Regions from separate parts of the Candidatus Pelagibacter sp. PS_11 genome, predicted to be linked through region 1. Evidence: riboswitches for the same ligand, from Rfam matches in the RefSeq annotation. Region 1 holds a riboswitch; the other holds the start of a gene.
The links. Region 1 has a riboswitch for S-adenosylmethionine ahead of AC5SLT_RS02245 (homocysteine S-methyltransferase family protein). Riboswitches for the same ligand answer to the same signal wherever they lie in the genome.
Positions count from the first base shown of each region.

Region 2: it holds a riboswitch for S-adenosylmethionine, as region 1 does, so the genes downstream of both, AC5SLT_RS02955 (O-acetylhomoserine aminocarboxypropyltransferase/cysteine synthase family protein) here and AC5SLT_RS02245 (homocysteine S-methyltransferase family protein) in region 1, are expected to answer to the same signal.

Region 1 is NZ_CM182075.1:416,807-420,227, reverse strand. It holds gene AC5SLT_RS02250 (OsmC family protein) at 1-350, opposite strand, end outside; SAM riboswitch class V at 355-419, opposite strand; gene AC5SLT_RS02245 (homocysteine S-methyltransferase family protein) at 423-1,484, opposite strand; SAM riboswitch class V at 1,552-1,616, opposite strand; gene AC5SLT_RS02240 (DUF1737 domain-containing protein) at 1,912-2,118, opposite strand; gene AC5SLT_RS02235 (hypothetical protein) at 2,565-3,421, shown strand, end outside.
Region 2 is NZ_CM182075.1:541,341-544,761, forward strand. It holds gene AC5SLT_RS02950 (COX15/CtaA family protein) at 1-744, shown strand, start outside; gene AC5SLT_RS02955 (O-acetylhomoserine aminocarboxypropyltransferase/cysteine synthase family protein) at 737-2,065, opposite strand; SAM riboswitch class V at 2,070-2,138, opposite strand; gene rplM (50S ribosomal protein L13) at 2,278-2,739, shown strand; gene rpsI (30S ribosomal protein S9) at 2,741-3,190, shown strand; gene argC (N-acetyl-gamma-glutamyl-phosphate reductase) at 3,225-3,421, shown strand, end outside.

The sequences.
Region 1 (3,421 bases):
GGTCTAGTGTTTTTATTTAAAGCTAAAAAACCCTGAAGATCTAATTCACCTTTTAATTTAACACTAACACTCTCAATATTAATACCCGCTGCTGTAGCAAATGCTTTATAGGTTATCTCCTGACACGTTGCTAACGCTGCTAATATTAACTCTACTGGGCTGGGTCCCTCATCTTTTCCACCAAAACTTTTGGGTTCATCAACAACTAATTTATGCTCTCTAAGAGTGACTACAGATTGAAGTCCTTCCTTAAGAATTGAATTGCTTTCATATTGGACCACAGCATTTTTTGGGTTAGCTGTAAAATCCTTCTGTAGATTACTTATTGTTTCTTTTAGATTGTTACTCATTTTTTTTCTCCTGTTTTAGTGCTTCGACATATGTCAGGCGCACAATTTAGTTAAATGCCCTTCTTAATTTATTTACGCTTTGTCTCCATATTCAGTCATATGTTTTGGAATTCTTTTATTTTTTCCATACATAAAATGATTTTCCATGTTCTCTCGATATTTACTTGCTGGAACAGTTAAACCAATAGATTCAGCAACTTCCCTAATCAACATTGGGTTTGCTCCACAGCATACTCCAAGGTAATTAATACCTAGCTCATAAGCATCTTTTGCAAATTTACCTATTTCATATCTATTACAAAAGTGTGGGTCCAATGCTGTTGGAAACGTTCTTCCATGAGGTGATGGACACTGACAATTACTTCGATCTGGTAGATTAAAAAATGTTGGGTAATCTTCACTGGTTCTATAAGGAATAGGTAAAGCTCCAACATGACATTTAACTGCTTTTCTAATTTCTTTTAAAAAAGGAAACATGGTAGCAGGTCCTCTAAAACAATTTAAACCAACAACATCAGCCCCTAATTGCTCTAGCTCTTTACAGGTATCAACAACGGATTTTCCATCTCTCATTTTATTTTCACCCATTGGAGATATGGTTAATACAGTTGGTAAACCTGTTTTTTTCATAACTTCTAAAGCTTTAAAAGCTTCTTCAGCATAATAAAAAGTTTCACCAATTAACATATCAGCACCTTCTTCAACGGCCCAACCAATCATCTCTGTAAACATTCCTTCAACTTCTTTTTGAGATTGTGGATCATTATGTTTCCAGATATTTGAATTTGAAATATTACCTGCCATCAAATTTGGTTTTGATCCTTTAGGAGTATCTAGTGCTACTTTTTTAGCAATTTTTAATGCTGAACGATTTAGTGGTTCAAGAAGTTCTTCTTTACCAATAACACGCATTTTTTCTCTGTGTCCATTATAAGTAAAGGCCTCAACTACATCAGATCCTGCGTGTTGAAATTCTCTATGTAAGTTCTCTAAAACTTCAGGATGATCTAATGACACCATTGGAACAAATTCCCCTGATGACATGTACCCACGTCTTTCTATCTCAAATAAAAAACCTTCTGCGCATATAACAGGTCCTTTATCTAATCTTTCTTTTAATTTATTTGTGCTCATTTTTTTTCCTCTTGTTTTGGAGAAAAAAGGTCACAAAATAACAAGAGGGTTAAATCCATAGGCCTCTTTTCTCCTTTTTAGTGCTTAAGCAAATGCAGGGCGCACAATATGGTTCAACTGCCCGGCTTAATTTTATGAAAGATAAAAAAAAACCACCTGTCTAAAGCGGTGGTTTAAGCGTCGCTTTAGCAGGATTTATAACGCGCTCTGCAATTTAACTTAAATCAGCGCAACTAAATATAATCAACTTTCTCTCAAACTGTCAATTGAAAAAATAAATAATAGTTAAAATTATGAGAATAATGACAATCCAAATACTAAGATTAGTTAAAAACTGCTTTAATTTAGAATTAGATTGTAGAAAAGCTGGGAGTACTAATAAGAGTATCCCTAGCATATAAACAAAGGGTAATATCTGATCTGCCATTTATATCGATGATAGCTTCATCTTTTTTGAATACTTTTTCTGAGGTGAATTTTTTATAACTGCTTGAGCACAACGCATGACCCCTCTTTTTTTATCAAAAGTCATTTTGGGTTCACCATACAATTTCCATCCATTGGATATGGCCTCCGTTACACGATGGCAAAATTCTGAAGTGTCGTCACTTGTAATAAATCTATAACCTTTCATAATCAGACCTTAACAAGTCCTAAATCGGGTGTCTATATCTAGGACGATTATTACTTAATGAAATAATAAGATTGGTTAAGAATTTTTGTAATAGAGAATCTTTTAAATACTTTTATCAATAAATTCATATAACTCATTAAGCGTTATAGTTGTGTTAATTATAATCCTGTATTAAATGAAATTTAAGTCATTATTCAACTAGACAAAATCATTAATTAATATAAATGATGATGAATCAACTCCTCTTAAAACTTATTATTAAATTCTCTAGCTAGATTTTAACTTCGAATAATATAAAAATTGATGAATCAACTCTCCTCAAAGTAAACTAATAAACTTATCTATAGATATATTTTTACCAACCTATTAAATCGACCTTAAGACTAAGAATCGTTCGAAATGAAAAACAATAAAAAAACATAAAATAGGAAAATAGAAAAATGGAAATGACCTTAATATATACGATAGTAGGCTTTGCTTTAGCGGGGTACAGTGTTATTGCAAATGACTCAATTCAAACATTGGGAACTTTTATCGCGTCAAAACAAAAATGGTTTAAATGGTACACTCTTGCAAGCGCTGCATCATTTGTAATGATACTTGCTATTACTTGGGGCTGGTACAGTAATGATGGAGATATCTCTTACGGCAGACTAACAAGAATACCTTTCCAAGAAATACAATGGTATCACGCAGTGGCACCAGGAATACTTCTAGTATTAACAAGAGTAGGTATACCTGTTTCAACAACCTTCTTAGTTTTATCAGCTTTTGCATCAACGGTAGTACTTGAAAAGATGCTTATGAAAAGTGTTGTCGGCTATGGTTTAGCTGCAGCTGCTGCTTATATTTGCTGGATCGTTATCTCTAAATTTATTAATGAAAAATTAGATGAAGTTAATGACAAATGGATTTCCTTTTGGCGTAACTCGGTTTGGATAACTTCAGGCTGGTTATGGTGGGTTTGGTTATCTCATGATGTAGCAAACATTGCTGTATACCTTCCAAGACAATTAGATGTTTCTCTTTTATTAATTGTTCTGGGTTACTTTACAGCGCTACTTTTTTATATCTTCTACATTCATGGTGGAACTATTCAAAAGGTTGTCTTAGAGAAAACTGGAACAAGATATGCAAGATCAGCAACTATAATCAATATTATTTATGCAGCTGTACTTTACTACTTTAAAGAGCTTAATGATTTACCGATGTCAACAACTTGGGTATTTGTTGGTCTATTATGTGGAAGAGAGTTAGCAATCGCATCAATGAATAAAGACTATAAGTTCAAATATGTGTTTCC
Region 2 (3,421 bases), 120 kb from region 1:
TATTGGGAGTATGCTCATAGATTGTTAGCAAGATTTGTAGGTTTGTTTACTTTAGTGCCTTTGCTTTTCTTCACTCTCTATTTTAAAAAAACCCTGCATTATTCTAATAAATATTATTGGATTTTTTTTCTTGTGTGTCTTCAGGGGTTCATTGGTTGGTATATGGTATCTAGCGGATTAATTGAAAATAATGACGTTAGTCACTTTAGACTTAGCATTCATTTATCTTTGGCTTTATTTATTTTATGTTTAATTTTTTGGTATATTTTAGATATTCATAAAATTAAAAAATTTGAAAATAAAATTCCAAATTTATTTTTATTATTTATACTTAAATTGATAGTTTTGCAGATTGTATTGGGTGCTTTTTTATCAGGTTTAGATGGTGGTCTCATCTATAATTCATGGCCTGATATGAATGGTGGTTTTTTTCCAAATGATGTTAGTTATGGTGATTTAATTACTACTCAATTATTTAACAACCCATCAATTATTCAATTTTTTCATAGATCAACTGCATATTTGCTTTTATTTTTTATAATTATTTTAAATTTTATCTATTTTAAAAAACAATATGATTTTAAATATGTATTATTTTTTGATGTTGCTATCTTGTTTCAAATTTTTTTAGGAATTATAACTTTGATTTCTGGTGTAGAGATTACATACGCTTCACTACACCAGCTAGGTTCAATATTAGTTTTGAGTTCTTATTTTTTGATATTATATAAAAACTCTAACTAACTGCTTTCAAATTCCCTTTAGAAGATTTATTTAAAGCTTGGTCTAAATCCTCAATAATGTCATCTATATGCTCAATACCAATACATAATCTTACGTATCCAGGAGTTACACCTGAGGCTAACAATTCTTTTTCTGTTAACTGACTATGAGTTGTTGTTGCAGGATGAATTGCTAAACTTCTTGCATCTCCAATATTTGCAACATGATAAAACATTTTTAAAGACTCGATAAATCTCTTACCTGCTTCAATACCACCTTTGAGCTCTATACCAACTAAACCACCATTTCCTTCATTTAGGTATTTTTTAGCACGATCAGCAATTTTACCCTCATGTTCTGTTGGATAGATTACTCTTGTTACTTCTTTATTTTTCTTTAAATAGTCAACAACTTTTGATGCATTTGAGCAGTGTTGTTTCATTCTAAGAGCAACTGTTTCAAGCCCTTGAATAATTCCAAATGCATTGTCAGGTGATAGGGCAGAACCAAGATCTCTTAGCAATGTAACCCGCGCTCTTACTGCAAAAGAAACATTAGCCCCAGTTAATTCTGGAACCACTTTTCCCCATATAGCTCCACCGTAACTTGCGTCAGGTTCGTTAAATAAAGGTTGTCTTTTGGGATCAGCTGTCCAATCAAAATTACCTCCATCAACTAAAGCTCCACCTACAACTGTACCGTGACCACCTATATATTTTGTTAATGAATAAACTACTACAGCAGCACCATGTTCTAAAGGTTTGCAAATTACAGGGGCAGCTGTGTTGTCCATTATTAATGGTATATTGTATTTTTTACCAATATCAGAAACTTCTTTAATTGGAAAAACTCTCAAATAAGGATTTGGTAAAGTCTCACCATAAAAAGCTCTAGTTTTATCATCAACAGCTTTTTCAAAGTTTTTTGGGTCAGAAGGGTCTGCATATCTAACCTCAATACCAAGTTTACTTAATGTATGCGTGAATAACGAAATAGTACCTCCATATAAATCCGTAGAGCTGACTATATTATCTCCGGCTTGTGCAACGTTTAAAATTGCAAAAGTTGATGCGGTTTGTCCAGATGCTACTGTTAAACAGGCTAATCCTCCTTCTAATGAAGCAACTCTTTTTTCAAGAGCATCATTTGTTGGATTCATTATTCTTGTATAAATATTTCCAAATTCCTTAAGAGCAAACAAATTCGCAGCATGTTCAGTACTATCAAATTGATACGATGTTGTTCTATAAATTGGAACTGCTACTGCTTTGGTTGTTGGATCGCTTCTATAATCACCACCATGTATAGCTATAGTCTCAGGGTTTTGTCTTTTTGTACTCATCTTAATACTCCTTTTTTAGTACTTTTGCTTTATGCAAGGCGTACAATACAGTTCAAATGCGCCTACCGATAATGTGGGTAAAAAATCCTTTTTAGCAATAACTAGCCTGCAATAGGAACAAATCGGCTATATAGAAATATCATTTAAGCAAGATATTGCAAGGGAAATATAAAATTGACATTATATCTAATAATAGTATTAATCCTCGCACAATGACAAAATTTCTAAAAAGTGGTGATTTAAACAGTAACTGGTTTGAGATTGATGCTAAAAATGCTGTAGTTGGCAGATTAGCTTCTATTATCGCTATGATTGTTAGAGGAAAAAATAAAACAACTTTTACACCTCATATGGATGATGGTGATTTTGTTGTTGTTAAAAATGTTGAACAAGCAAAGTTCACAGGAAAAAAATTTAAAGATAAAAAATATTATAGACATACTGGTCACCCAGGTGGAATTAAAGAAATTACTCCTGAAAAATTATTAGAAAAAAATAAACCTGGCGAGACATTAAAATTAGCTATTAAAAGAATGTTACCTGGTGGAGTTCTAGGAAGAAAACAATTAACTAAAGTAAAAATTTATGCTGGTGAAGAACACCCTCATGCAGCACAAAACCCAAAACTTTTAGACCTAGGTAAATTAAACAGTAAAAATCTAATAAGAAATTAATATGGAAACAGCAGCTACACCAAATAAAGTATCTACAAAAAAACCTAAAATTAAATTAGATTTTAAAGATAGTAAATACGCAACTGGTAGAAGAAAAAAATCTATTGCAAAAATTTGGGTGAAAAAAGGTACTGGCAAAATTTACGTTAATGGCAGAACTATGGATGAGTATTTCACTAGCGGAAGTCACAAAATGCAAATCACAAGACCATTTGAGATTATAAACCAAGCAACTGATTATGATGTAAGATGTAGAGTAGCAGGTGGTGGTCACACAGGTCAAGCTGGTGCAATGGTCCATGGTATTGCTAAAGCATTAATCTTATTTGATTCAGAGAATAGAGCAGTACTTAAGACAGAAAAGCTTAATACTAGAGACTCTAGATCGGTTGAAAGAAAAAAACCTGGTCGTAGAAAAGCAAGAAGAAGCTTCCAATTCTCGAAAAGATAATTCTTTTTTAACTCTAAACTGTTATAATAAAAAAATGCCTAAGCTTAATGTTTTAGTTGCTGGATCAACAGGTTATATTGGTGTTCAATTAATTAAATTATTAGTTAAACACAGCAATGTTAACATTAAATATCTTTGTGGTAATACGTCTGTTGGAAAAAATATCTCTAGTTATGAAAAATCATTAAGTTCAAAAAAATTACCTAAAATTATTAGATACAATAAAGAACT